One region of the Roseibium sp. SCP14 genome, then DNA from elsewhere that is predicted to be linked to it. Evidence: riboswitches for the same ligand, from Rfam matches in the RefSeq annotation. Region 1 holds a riboswitch; each other region holds the start of a gene.
The links. A riboswitch is a leader RNA that binds a small molecule or an ion and turns the genes downstream of it on or off. The one in region 1 is predicted to bind thiamine pyrophosphate.
Positions count from the first base shown of each region.

Region 1 (3,081 bases):
ACTCGATCAGCCGGAACATTGAACGCTCGTCACAACCCAACTGGGCCGCGAGACGAAATCGTTCCGAAGGAACCTCCTGCCAGCCTTGCAGAATCAGGCGAGTGGCCAAAGGCAGATTAAAAAAGACATGCGCAAGGACAACGCCATGCAATCCGTAAATGCGGATAGGTGGCAGGCCGAAGAGGCCAAACGCGTCGGAAATCCACCCCGCGCGTCCGAAGACCTGGAGGAGGCCGATTATGGCCACGATGACGGGAAGGATGAAGGGAGCCCCGAGAAGGGCGATCAACACGCTTCGGCCCGGAAACCGCCGCCTTGCCAGCGCACGGGCAACCGGGATTGCCAATCCGGCGCTGATCAGGGCGGAAAGCACCGCCTGCGTAAGCGTAAAGCGCAGCGCTGCCCAGTCAGCCGGACCAAATCCTTGCCCGGCTTCAGCGCGCAGCGCAATTGCGGCCAGCGTGCCCAGAATCAGCGCGGCGACGACAGCCGCCGACGCGATCCCCGGGAACGGATTTACTGGCTGAGTGCGCCCAGCCATTCCGCCAACGCTTCTTCCCGCACTTTGGCGGCTTCATCAGCGCCCAAGAGTAGGGATTTTTCCGGAGTGTGCAGGGTTTCGAAGCCTTTTGGCAGTCCGCCCTCCGGAGTAATTGCAGGATACATCCAGTTCGTGGTCGGAATGATGGATTGGAACACGTCGGAAGTCATGAACTCCAGAAACTGATCGGCCAGTTCCGGCTGATCCGTGCCCGCCATTTTCGCAGCAACTTCGACCTGCATGTAGTGACCTTCGTCAAAGGCGGCAGCAGCCTTGCTGGCGTCGTCTTCGGCAATCAGGTGATAGGCCGGTGAGGTGGTGTAGCTGAGCACCATGTCCGCTTCCCCTTCGAGAAACAGTCCATATGCTTCCGACCAGCCCTTGGTGACAGTGACGATATTGTCCGAAAGACCTTCCCAGATTGCCGAAGCTTCGTCGCCATAAACTGCCTTGACCCACAGCAGAAGGCCCAGTCCCGGTGTCGACGAGCGTGGATCCTGAATGAGGATCTTGGTATCGCTCTCTGCCAGTTCGCGGAAGTTGCCGGGTGCCTCGGCGTCCTTGTTGTGCACGAAAGCGAAGTAACCCCAGTCGTAAGGCACGAAGGTTTCGTCGTTCCACTCAATCGGCAGCGCATATTCGGTGCGTACGGAATGGGGCGCGAAGAGGCCGGTTTCCTTTGCAGCGGCAATCAGGTTGGTGTCCAGACCAAGCACGATATCCGCGTCGGAATTCTCCCCCTCCAGCCGGATGCGCGACAGAAGAGCTGCGCCATCTTCGATGCCGACGAGGTTCAGCTCGCAATTGCAGACGGCTTCGAAAGCTTCCTTCACCTGCGGGCCGGGGCCCCAGTCGGAAACGAAGCTGTCATAAGTGTAGACGGTCAGCTGGGGTTTGTCGGCGGCAATCGCCGATGTTGCGCACAATAGTCCCGCAGCAAAGAGCAGATGTTTCATGTCATCCTCCATTGCGGCGAGAGGGCAAGGATGGATGAAACCGCTACCTTTCCCTCCGCCGGTTCTAGCCGGTTCAGGTTCAACGGGTTTGCCAGAACGGCATCTCAGCGCGAATTCCTCACGCACCCCGAGGTAAGGCCGTGATTATCTGGAAATGCGTCTGAGCACAACAGGATTACGGTTAGCTGGATAAAGATTGTGATGGCCTTACACCAGTGCATCCGATGAAGGTTTCTCGGGCGAACGCAGGTGCATTCGATCAATCCTCATTGAAAGCCCATGCCACCCCTGGTGCCGCAATTCGGCACAGACTGAAGTGACGGGTGGCTGCAAACGCAAAAAGGGCGGTCCGAAGACCGCCCTTTCCGTAAAGCTTTGAGCTTTGGACTTCTTAGAAGCCCATGCCGCCCATACCGCCCATGTCGCCACCCGGCATTGCCGGTGCTGCTTCTTTCTTCGGCAGCTCAGCAACCATGGCTTCGGTGGTGATCAGCAGACCAGCGACGGAAGCTGCGTCCTGCAGAGCAGTACGAACAACTTTGGTCGGGTCGATGATGCCGGCTTCGATCATGTTGACGAAGTCTTCGGTCTGAGCGTTGAAGCCGAAGGTGTCGTCGTCGTTTTCCTGGATCTTGCCAACAACGATGGAGCCTTCGACGCCAGCGTTTTCGACGATCTGACGGATCGGAGCTTCCAGAGCGCGCAGAACGATCTTGATGCCGGCTTCGATGTCGGAGTTGTCGGAAGACAGAGCGGAGACAGCTTTCTTCGCACGCAGCAGAGCGGTGCCGCCACCCGGTACGATGCCTTCTTCAACGGCAGCACGGGTTGCGTTCAGAGCATCGTCAACGCGGTCTTTTTTCTCTTTCACTTCGATTTCGGTCGCACCGCCAACGCGGATAACTGCAACACCGCCAGCGAGCTTGGCCAGGCGCTCCTGGAGCTTCTCGCGGTCGTAATCGGAAGTGGTTTCTTCGATCTGAGCCTTGATCTGACCAACGCGGCCGTCGATGTCTTCCTTGGAACCGGCACCGTCAACAATGGTGGTGGTTTCCTTGGTGATGGACACCTTCTCAGCGGTGCCGAGCATGTCGAGGGTCACGTTTTCCAGCTTGATGCCGAGATCTTCAGAGATCACAGTGCCGCCGGTCAGGATAGCGATGTCTTCGAGCATTGCCTTACGGCGATCGCCGAAGCCCGGAGCCTTGACAGCAGCGATTTTCAGGCCGCCGCGCAGCTTGTTGACAACGAGAGTTGCCAGTGCTTCGCCTTCAACATCTTCAGCGATGATGAGCAGCGGACGGGAAGACTGAACGACAGATTCCAGGATCGGCAGCATAGCCTGCAGGTTGGAGAGTTTCTTCTCGTGCAGCAGGATGAACGGCTTTTCCAGGTCAGCAAGCATCTTGTCAGCGTTGGTGACGAAGTACGGAGACAGGTAGCCGCGGTCGAACTGCATGCCTTCAACGACTTCCAGCTCGGTTTCCAGAGACTTGGCTTCTTCGACGGTGATCACGCCTTCGTTGCCGACTTTCTGCATGGCTTCGGCAATGTCTTTGCCGACCTGCTCGTCGCCGTTAGCGG
Region 1 covers NZ_JBDZYH010000001.1:1,312,728-1,315,808, reverse strand. Annotated here, with positions in the region: gene ABLQ08_RS06030 (thiamine/thiamine pyrophosphate ABC transporter permease ThiP) at 1-541, opposite strand, end outside; gene thiB (thiamine ABC transporter substrate binding subunit) at 517-1,497, opposite strand; TPP riboswitch at 1,530-1,637, opposite strand; gene groL (chaperonin GroEL) at 1,889-3,081, opposite strand, start outside.

Region 2 (3,081 bases), on a different contig from region 1:
GCTCCGGTAACTGACACGCCCGCCAAGCCCGAAGCTGAAGCCGAAACCGCAGCACCAAAGGCAAGTGAGGTGCCGGTTGAAAAGCCCGCACGAACCAAACGACAAAGGCCGAGCGCGTCTGATGCGCTGCGGGAAAAGTCTTCTTCAAACAGGACGTTGCCGATCGCGATCGCTGCCGTGATTGCGCTTCTGGTTGTTGGCGGCGGTGCCTATTTCTTCCTGTCTTCAGACGATCAACAAGCCGTTGTTCAGCCGGAAACGCAATCGGAACCGGAAGAAACGGCAATAGCATCCACCACTCCGGCTACGGATGAAACTCCGGCTGAAACGGCTGAGGCCGCTGACGATACAGCGAAAAACACCGACCGGCTGCTGGATGATGACGACCTCATCGCGCCGGATGCGCGAACAGTAACGACGACGACAATCAATCCGCAGGCTTTGCAGCCCGAACCGTCTCAGTCCGAGCCATCTCAGCCTGCGATTGTTTCGGGTGCCGACAATGGACCTGTTACGGCGACACCTGGTGCGGGAGTTGAGGCGCCTTCAGCTGTACCTGAAGGAAACCTCGCTGCGATTGCGCCGGAAGAAACGTCGCCAGGCGCTCCGGCGGCAGAGGCCGATAGCGGTGTCCAGCGCTCCATTCTCTATGAAGAAGGAGAAGAAGCTGGTGGTGCCGGCACAGCTGCTCAAGGAGCCGTTGTCTGGAACATCGAGGAAGAAACCAATCTCGACGGCAAGTCGCAGGCTGTCCTGAATGCGTCTATCGAGATCCCTGAAAGGGATGTGAAAGTCGATATCCGGATCAAGCCCAACGACGATACATCCTTGCCGGCAAGCCACCTTGTTGAAATCAGGTATGAGTTTCCGGAGAGCTTTGCCGCAGGCGATGTCGTGAATGTTCCCGGTCTGGTGATGAAGCCCACGGAAGAAGCCCGTGGAGATGCCCTGATCGGCGCTTCGGTGAAGGTTTCTCCCGGTTTCTTCTGGATCGCGCTTTCAAGTTTGCCGAACGAACAGGAACGAAATCTTGCGCTGCTGCGTGAACGCGGCTGGATCGATATTCCGATGCTTTATGAAAACGGCAAGCGCGGTATCCTGACTCTTGAAAAGGGAACCGCAGGCGCTGACGCGGTCGAAAAGGCGATTTCCGCCTGGCAGGCCGGCTAAGCGTCAGTCTTCGCTTCTGCACGATTATCAAGCAAAACTACAGCTTGCCTTTTTCGTTCAGGCAAGGCATGTTCCGCCTCGGTCCGAGGGGTGTTCCGGTTACCGGAACTGAGATGGCGTTGAGCCGAACCCTTAGAACCTGATCCGGGTCATGCCGGCGAAGGGACGGAATCCTTAGCCAATTCCCGGATCTCCATTGTCATTTTCGGCGTGTCCGAAGACGGGAGATCCTATGCTTTTTTGCCTGCTGCGGCAGCGGTTCCTGTATGTGCAGAACCTGCCTGCCGATCTGAATACCGCCGAAGCTCCGGCTCCGAACGGAGCGATGTCGTGAAGGCGTTTGTATCCACCATCGGCAGGTTTTTGCTTGGCGCGATTTCAGTGCTTGGTGTCTGGGCGCTGCTGGTTGCCGTTTTCCAGCCACCGACCTTCATGCTTCCCGGTCCGCTCGTGGTATTGCGGGCATTTCCGCAATATGCGGACTTCCTGCTGTACCACGCCGGCATTACCGCCTTGGAGACGGTGCTGGGCTTCTCTCTTGGCGTCTTGAGCGGCGCATTGCTGGCGATCTCCATCTGGCTGTTTCCGCTTGCTGGGCGTGTGGTGATGCCAACCATTCTCGTGACCCAGGCCCTGCCGGTCTTCGCCATTGCGCCTATTCTGGTGCTTTGGATGGGGTTCGGTTTGTCCTCCAAGATCGTAATGGCGATCCTGGTGATCTTTTTTACCGTAACCTCGACCGTATATGACGGCTTACGGCGGCTGGATACCGGTCTTGTGGACCTTGCCCGTCTTTACCGGGTACCGCGCCACCGTGAGCTGCTGCTGTTCCGACTTCCCGCCGCTTTGCCCGCATTTGCTTCCGGCATTCGCGTCGCTGCCGTTTTCGCGCCCATTGGCGCGGTGGTCGGTGAATGGGCGGGAGCAAAGGGCGGCCTTGCCTTCATCATGCTTCAAGCCAATGCCCGTGGGAACGCTGACCTGCTTTTCGCGGCTGTCATTCTGCTGGCCCTGATGGTGCTCGCGATGCGCTACGCCGTCGAATACTTCACCCGAATTCTTGTTCCCTGGCAGGTCGAAGACTGACTGCCGAACCCTGGAGGATTGAATGAAAAAGACACTCCTGTCCCTGACTGTCGCCGCGGGCCTCCTGGCCAGTGCTCCGGTTCAGGCTGCGGAAAAACTGACAGTTCTGCTGGACTGGTTCACCAACCCTGATCATGCTCCTGTCATTACCGCCCAGACCATGGGTTTCTTCGAGGCCGAGGGGCTCGAAGTTGAACTGATTGAACCCGCCGATCCGGCTATGCCGCCGAAACTAGTGGCTGCCGGTCAGGGTGATATCGCGATTTCCTACCAGCCGACGCTTCACGCCCACATCGAAGAGGGGCTGCCTGTCTCCCGTATCGGTACTCTGGTCGAAACGCCGCTCAACTCGCTCATCGTGCTGAAAGATGGGCCGATCAAGGAGTTGAAAGATCTGAAAGGCAAGACGGTCGGGTTTTCGGTCTCCGGCTTTGAAGATGCGATGCTTGGGCAGATGCTGCATTCGGTTGACCTGACTATGGATGACGTCGAGCTGATCAACGTCAACTTTGCGCTGTCGCCATCGCTCATGTCCGGACAGGTGGATGCGGTGATCGGTGCCTATCGCAACTTCGAACTGACCCAGATTGAAATTGAAGGCAAGGAAGGCAAGGCCTTCTACCCGGAAGAAAACGGCGTGCCGATTTTCGATGAGCTTATCTATGTCGTGAACAAGGACAAGATTGATGATCCTCGGTTCGTGAAATTCATGGCTGCCATCGAGGCGGCGACGATCTTCTTGACCAACCATCCGGACGAGGCCTGGAATGCGTTTATCGAGGCTTATCCGAACCTGAATGACGAGCTCAACAAGCGTGCCTGGGC
Region 2 covers NZ_JBDZYH010000002.1:936,414-939,494, reverse strand. Annotated here, with positions in the region: gene ABLQ08_RS11550 (hypothetical protein) at 1-1,170, shown strand, start outside; TPP riboswitch at 1,247-1,353, shown strand; gene ABLQ08_RS11545 (ABC transporter permease) at 1,501-2,256, shown strand; gene ABLQ08_RS11540 (ABC transporter substrate-binding protein) at 2,279-3,081, shown strand, end outside.
Region 2: it holds a riboswitch for thiamine pyrophosphate, as region 1 does, so the genes downstream of both, ABLQ08_RS11545 (ABC transporter permease) here and thiB (thiamine ABC transporter substrate binding subunit) in region 1, are expected to answer to the same signal.

Region 3 (3,081 bases), 1.2 Mb from region 1:
TGCGAGCCCTCAATCGCCCCAAAAGGTGTTTCATGAAACGCGTGATGATCGTCGGAGGTCCCGGTTCGGGCAAAAGCACGCTCGCGCACCAGCTCGGTCAGCGGACGGGTTTGCCCGTCTACAACATGGACCACATTCACTGGCTGCCTGGCTGGGTTGAAAGACCCAGACAGGAAAAAGATGCGCTGACGCATCAGGTTCACATGAAGAGCGAATGGATCTTCGAAGGTGGTCATTCGAGCACTTACGCGGAACGGGTTGATCGGGCGGACACATTCATCTGGTTGGATGTTCCGGTCTGGTTGCGGATCTTTCGGGTTCTGAAACGCTCTCTTCAATATTACGGCAAAAGCCGGCCTGATTTGCCGGAAGGGTGTCCGGAGCGTTTCAACGGCCAAACCGTCGAGTTCGTGCGGTTCATCTGGCGCACCCGGCATAGCGCACGCGCCAAGCTGCTTCGGATCTACACAGCTCCGCCGCCGCATCTGACTGTTCTGAAGTTTTCCAGTCTGAAAGAGACGCGTGCGTTTTTGGATGACCTGTCACCGGAAACCTGAAGACAGGGAGCGGACACACGCTGAGATGTCTTGACAGAACGTGCGTGCCGACGGCACAAACGGGGCTCACCCGGGGTGTCCCGTCATGGGGCTGAGATGCTGCAGGGTGCGGTAACACGCACAGCGCAGGGACCCGAAGAACCTGATCCAGGTCATGCTGGCGAAGGGATGGTGGCCCTGACGGCGCGCGAGGACCATTTGTCCGGCGCATGCAGTCAAGCGCATCCCCGACAGCCCCTGACGAAAAAGAATGTAAGGCCTTTGGTTGGCCCTGCAGGAGTGAAACGTCGTGCAAGGTGTCTCAGGCGCAGGTGCAAAGACATGAGGGTCCTGATCCGCGGAGCAGGTGTTGCCGGGTTGTCGCTCGCATACGAACTTCGCAAGCGGGGTGCCGAAGTCACCTTGTTTGAGATCCGTGAAGGCTTGACCAGAAGTGCTTCCTGGCTGGCCGGTGGCATGCTGGCACCGTGGTGTGAGCGTGAAAATGCCGAAGAAGACGTTCTCGCTTATGGAAAAAAGTCGGTCGACTGGTGGGCAAAAGCGTTGCCGGGTGCGGTTTCGCACAAAGGTACCCTGGTCGTTGCGCCACCTCGTGATATCGCCGAACTCAGTCGCTTCGCCGGACGTACGAGCGGCTACGAATGGGTGGATGGGGCCGGGGTAACAGGTCTTGAGCCCGACCTGGAGGGGAGATTTTCCAAAGGACTGTTCTTCCCGAAGGAGGCTCACCTGGATCCGCGAAAAGCCTTGATCCAGCTTGAAGAAACGGTTTCCAGACTGGGTGTTAGAACCTTCTTCGGACCAGAAGAACCGAAGGTGGATACGAATTTCATCGCCGATTGCATAGGTATGGCGTCGAAAGAAAAGGAGTTGAGGGCAGTGCGCGGGGAAATGCTGATCCTGCACGCACCAGAGATCACGTTGTCCAGGCCCGTTAGAATGCTTCATCCGCGCATTCCGGTCTATATCGTGCCTCGGGACAACAACCACTTCATGGTCGGGGCAACGATGATCGAAAGTGCCGATGACGGCCCGGTCAGTGTTCGCTCCACCATGGAACTGCTGAACGCTGCCTATAGCCTTCACCCGGCTTTCGCTGAAGCCAAGATCATTGAGACAGGCGTGGGTGTTCGCCCGGCCTATGCCGACAATCTGCCGCGCATCAACTTTGACGGCCGGGTCCTGAGCCTGAATGGCTTCTACCGTCACGGTTTCCTGCTGGCTCCGCATTTTGCGGCACAGGCCGCCGAAACCCTGTTCCTTTCTTCCAAGGAGACCACCCTTGAAACTCATCATTAACGGCGAAGAGCAGGAGGTGACCAGTTCGACCCTCTCAGGGCTTCTGGATGAACTGGCCTATGAACACGATTTTCTTGCCACAGCGCGCAACAGCGAGCTTGTTTCTGCTGAAGAACGTGCCAGCTGCGAGCTTCTTGAAGGGGATCGGATCGAGATCCTGTCTCCCATGCAGGGAGGGTGAGGACCATGCTTGAGTTTTATGGCGAGGTGATTTCTTCCCGCTTGCTTCTGGGAACAGCGCAATATCCGTCGCCGAAAATCCTTTCAGATGCAGCAATGCGATCAGGTAGTGTAATACTGACCGTTTCCTTGCGCCGCGAAGCAGCAGGAACCGGTGCTGGTGGCAAGTTCTGGGACCTCATCCGCCAGCTGAATGTGCGCGTGCTTCCCAACACTGCCGGATGTCATTCTGTGAAAGAGGCCGTAACCACTGCGAAGATGGCGCGGGAGTTGTTCGGAACAGATTGGATCAAGCTGGAGGTCATAGGCCATCATGACAGCTTGCAGCCGGATGTATTTGGATTGGTGGAGGCTGCACGAATTCTGTGCGAAGACGGTTTCAAAGTCTTTCCATACACCACGGATGACATCGTTGTCGGTGAAAGGCTGCTGGAAGCAGGATGCCAGGTGTTGATGCCCTGGTGTGCACCGATCGGGTCTGCACGGGGACCGGTCAATCCCGATGCTCTTAGAGCCTATCGCGCTCATTTCCCCGGCGTTCCGCTTGTCGTGGACGCCGGTCTTGGTCGTCCGTCTCACGCCGCTCAGGTCATGGAGTTCGGCTTTGACGCGGTTCTCTTGAATACAGCTGTCGCAAAGGCCGGTGATCCTGTTGCGATGGCAGAAGCTTTTTCAAAGGCCGTCGAGGCGGGGCGCCAGGCATTCGAAGCCCAACCGCTGGACCCACGCGACATGGCCGTTCCCTCAACCCCTGTAATTGGCATGGCAGTATTTGAATGAAACTCGACCCGTTTTACCTGATCGTTGACAGTTCCGAGTGGATCGGACGGCTGATCCCGCTTGGCGTCAAGCTGGTCCAATTGCGCATCAAGGACAAGCCGGAGGCGGTACTGCGTAAAGAAATCGCAGCATCAAAGACGATCTGCAAAAGACATGGTTGCCAATTGATCATCAACGACTATTGGCAGCTCGCCATCGATGAAGGTTGCGACTTTGTTCATCTCGGCCAGGAAGATCTGGCGGATGCGGATGTGACGGCGATCCG
Region 3 covers NZ_JBDZYH010000001.1:91,322-94,402, reverse strand. Annotated here, with positions in the region: gene ABLQ08_RS00470 (DNA topology modulation protein FlaR) at 33-557, shown strand; TPP riboswitch at 619-744, shown strand; gene thiO (glycine oxidase ThiO) at 879-1,856, shown strand; gene thiS (sulfur carrier protein ThiS) at 1,840-2,037, shown strand; gene ABLQ08_RS00455 (thiazole synthase) at 2,043-2,816, shown strand; gene ABLQ08_RS00450 (thiamine phosphate synthase) at 2,813-3,081, shown strand, end outside.
Region 3: it holds a riboswitch for thiamine pyrophosphate, as region 1 does, so the genes downstream of both, thiO (glycine oxidase ThiO) here and thiB (thiamine ABC transporter substrate binding subunit) in region 1, are expected to answer to the same signal.

Region 4 (3,081 bases), 1.3 Mb from region 1:
GCGGTCCGAGCGTATAGAACGGCGCCTCGTCACAGCACTCCAGTTGCTTGTCCATGTTCTCCTTGATCTTGTGCATGGCGACGTGGCCTGGACCTTCAATCATGACCTGACAGTCCTTGTCCCAGGCGATCCTGGTGAGTTCACCCAGGGTTTCGAGCTCGGCGAACTGCGCCTTGTCATTCGCATCGGCGATGGAGCCGGGGCGAAGGCCGTCGCCGAGGCTGAAGGAGACGTCGTAAGTGCGGCAGATGTCGCAGATTTCGGCGAAATGCTCGTAGAGAAAGCTCTCCTTGTGGTGATGCAGGCACCACTTGGCCATGATCGAGCCGCCACGGCTGACAATTCCGGTCACCCGGTTCGCTGTCATCGGCACCATGTGAAGCCGCACGCCTGCGTGGATCGTGAAATAGTCGACACCTTGCTCTGCCTGTTCGATCAGGGTGTCGCGGAAGATTTCCCAGGTGAGGTCCTCGGCGACACCACCGACTTTTTCAAGCGCTTGGTAGATCGGGACGGTGCCGATCGGAACCGGTGAATTGCGAATGATCCATTCGCGGGTGTTGTGAATGTTTCTGCCCGTCGATAGGTCCATCACGGTGTCCGCACCCCAGCGGATTGCCCACACCATCTTGTCGACTTCTTCCGCCATGGAGGAGGTGACGGCAGACGTGCCCATGTTGGCGTTGACCTTCACCAGAAAATTCCGGCCGATGATCATCGGCTCGCTTTCCGGGTGATTGATGTTTGCCGGAATGATCGCGCGACCGGCGGCCACTTCGTCGCGCACAAATTCCGGTGTGACCAGGTCGGGAATGTTTGCGCCCCAGTCGTTTCCGTCCCGCCCGGTTGCCGCCTTGCGTTTCTGGTTTTCCCGGATGGCGATGTATTCCATTTCCGGGGTTACGATCCCGGCTCGGGCATAAGCGAGCTGGGTGACCGGGCGGCCATCCTTGGCGCGCAAGGGCTGCGAAGTGTTCGGAAACTCAGGCACGAGCCTTTCTGCCGATACGAAGCCGTTATCGGCGGGTTGAATGGTGCGGCCGTCATATTCCTCGACATCGCCTCGCTTCAAGATCCAGTCGCGGCGTGTTTTGGAAAGACCGGCGGCAATATCGATGGTCGCCTCCGGATCGGTGTAAGGGCCGGACGTGTCGTAAACCGTGACCGGCGGCTCTCCAGCGGTCGGATGCAGGCCGATCTCTCGCATCGGAACGCGGATATCGGAATGATATTGCCCGGAAACGTAAATCTTCCGGGAGGCCGGCAGACAGCCGGTGGTGATGTCAACTGAGGGAGTGGTCAAGGTTCTCTCCTAGCGCTGTTTGCTCAGAAAGACCCGTCGTCATGCTTTTGCAGGAAAGGGGAGCTGTTGACCATGAAAGGTCGACCGGAAAGCGGCCCGCTCTGAATGCTTCCTACGCCAGTATCACCTGGGTCAGGTTCAAAGGGTCGCTTCACTCCGCTCGCGCGATGTCCACCTCTCAGCCCCCTTAGCGGGGCTCCCCTGCAAGGCCGGAGCGTATTGGCTGAAGAACGATTCTGTCAATCACCTGATGCGGCGATCAATGAGTCCAGTCACGGCAAAAAAACAGGCAGCCGAATGGCTGCCTGCGTGTCTTGCGGATTTTGGAGGGGCTCAGCTCAGGTTGAGCTCCTTGAAGAAGTCGTTGCCCTTGTCATCGACCACGATGAAGGCCGGGAAGTCCTCGACCTCGATCCTCCAGACGGCTTCCATGCCCAGTTCCTCGAATTCGACCACTTCGACCTTCTTGATACAGTCCTGGGCAAGACGGGCGGCCGGGCCGCCGATGGAGCCGAGATAAAAGCCGCCATGAGCCTGACAGGCGCGGCGGACCTGCGCCGAGCGATTGCCTTTGGCCAGCATGACCATGGAGCCACCGGCTGCCTGGAACTGATCGACATAGGCATCCATTCGCCCAGCCGTTGTCGGTCCGAAGGAGCCGGACGGCATGCCTTCCGGTGTCTTGGCCGGTCCGGCATAGTAGACGGGATGATCCTTGATGTAATCGGGCAGTGGCTCTCCGGCTTCCAGGCGGTCACGCAGCTTGGAATGGGCCAGGTCGCGCGCCACGATCAGCGGACCGGACAAGGACAGGCGCGTCTTGATCGGATGCTTGGAGAGTTCTCCAAGGATTTCCGGCATAGGCTTGGTCAGGTCTATCTTCACCACATTGTCGGAAAGGTGATCGTCGGTCACTTCCGGAAGGTACTTTTCCGGATGCATCTCAAGCTGTTCCAGGAAGATCCCGTCCTTGGTGATCTTGCCGACAGCCTGACGATCGGCGGAACAGGAAACGGCAAGGCCGATCGGCAGCGAGGCTCCGTGGCGCGGTAGGCGAATGACACGCACATCGTGACAGAAATACTTGCCGCCGAACTGTGCGCCGACACCTGTTGCCTGTGTAAGCTTGTGTATTTCCTGTTCCAGCTCGGTATCGCGGAAGGCATGGCCGAGCTCGGATCCCTCCGTCGGAAGGTTGTCCAGGTACCGCGCGGATGCCAGTTTGGCAGTCTTCAGGTTCAGCTCGGCCGACGTGCCGCCGACAACGATGGCCAGGTGATAGGGCGGACAGGCCGCAGTGCCGAGCGTCAGGATCTTTTCCTTCAGGAATTCAACCAGCCGGTCATGGGTGAGCAGAGACGGTGTTCCCTGGAAGAGAAAAGTCTTGTTGGCCGAACCACCGCCCTTTGCCATGAACAGGAACTTGTAGGCGTCTTCGCCTTCCGCATAGAGCTCGATCTGCGCGGGCATGTTGTTCTTGGTGTTTTTTTCCTCGAACATGGAAAGCGGCGCAAGTTGGGAGTATCGGAGGTTTTTCCTGAAGTACGCATCGCGTGCACCTTCTCCGAGCGCCGCTTCATCCGACCCGTCAGTCCAGACACGGCGGCCCTTCTTGCCCATGATGATGGCTGTGCCGGTGTCCTGACACATGGGCAGGACGCCATGCGAGGCGATATTGGCGTTCTTGAGAAGATCGAATGCGACAAACTTGTCGTTCTCGGTTGCTTCCGGATCGTCCAGAATTTTCTTCAGTTGTTCCAGGTGGCCCGGACGCAGGT
Region 4 covers NZ_JBDZYH010000001.1:5,835-8,915, reverse strand. Annotated here, with positions in the region: gene thiC (phosphomethylpyrimidine synthase ThiC) at 1-1,303, opposite strand, end outside; TPP riboswitch at 1,396-1,516, opposite strand; gene ABLQ08_RS00035 (fumarate hydratase) at 1,637-3,081, opposite strand, start outside.
Region 4: it holds a riboswitch for thiamine pyrophosphate, as region 1 does, so the genes downstream of both, thiC (phosphomethylpyrimidine synthase ThiC) here and thiB (thiamine ABC transporter substrate binding subunit) in region 1, are expected to answer to the same signal.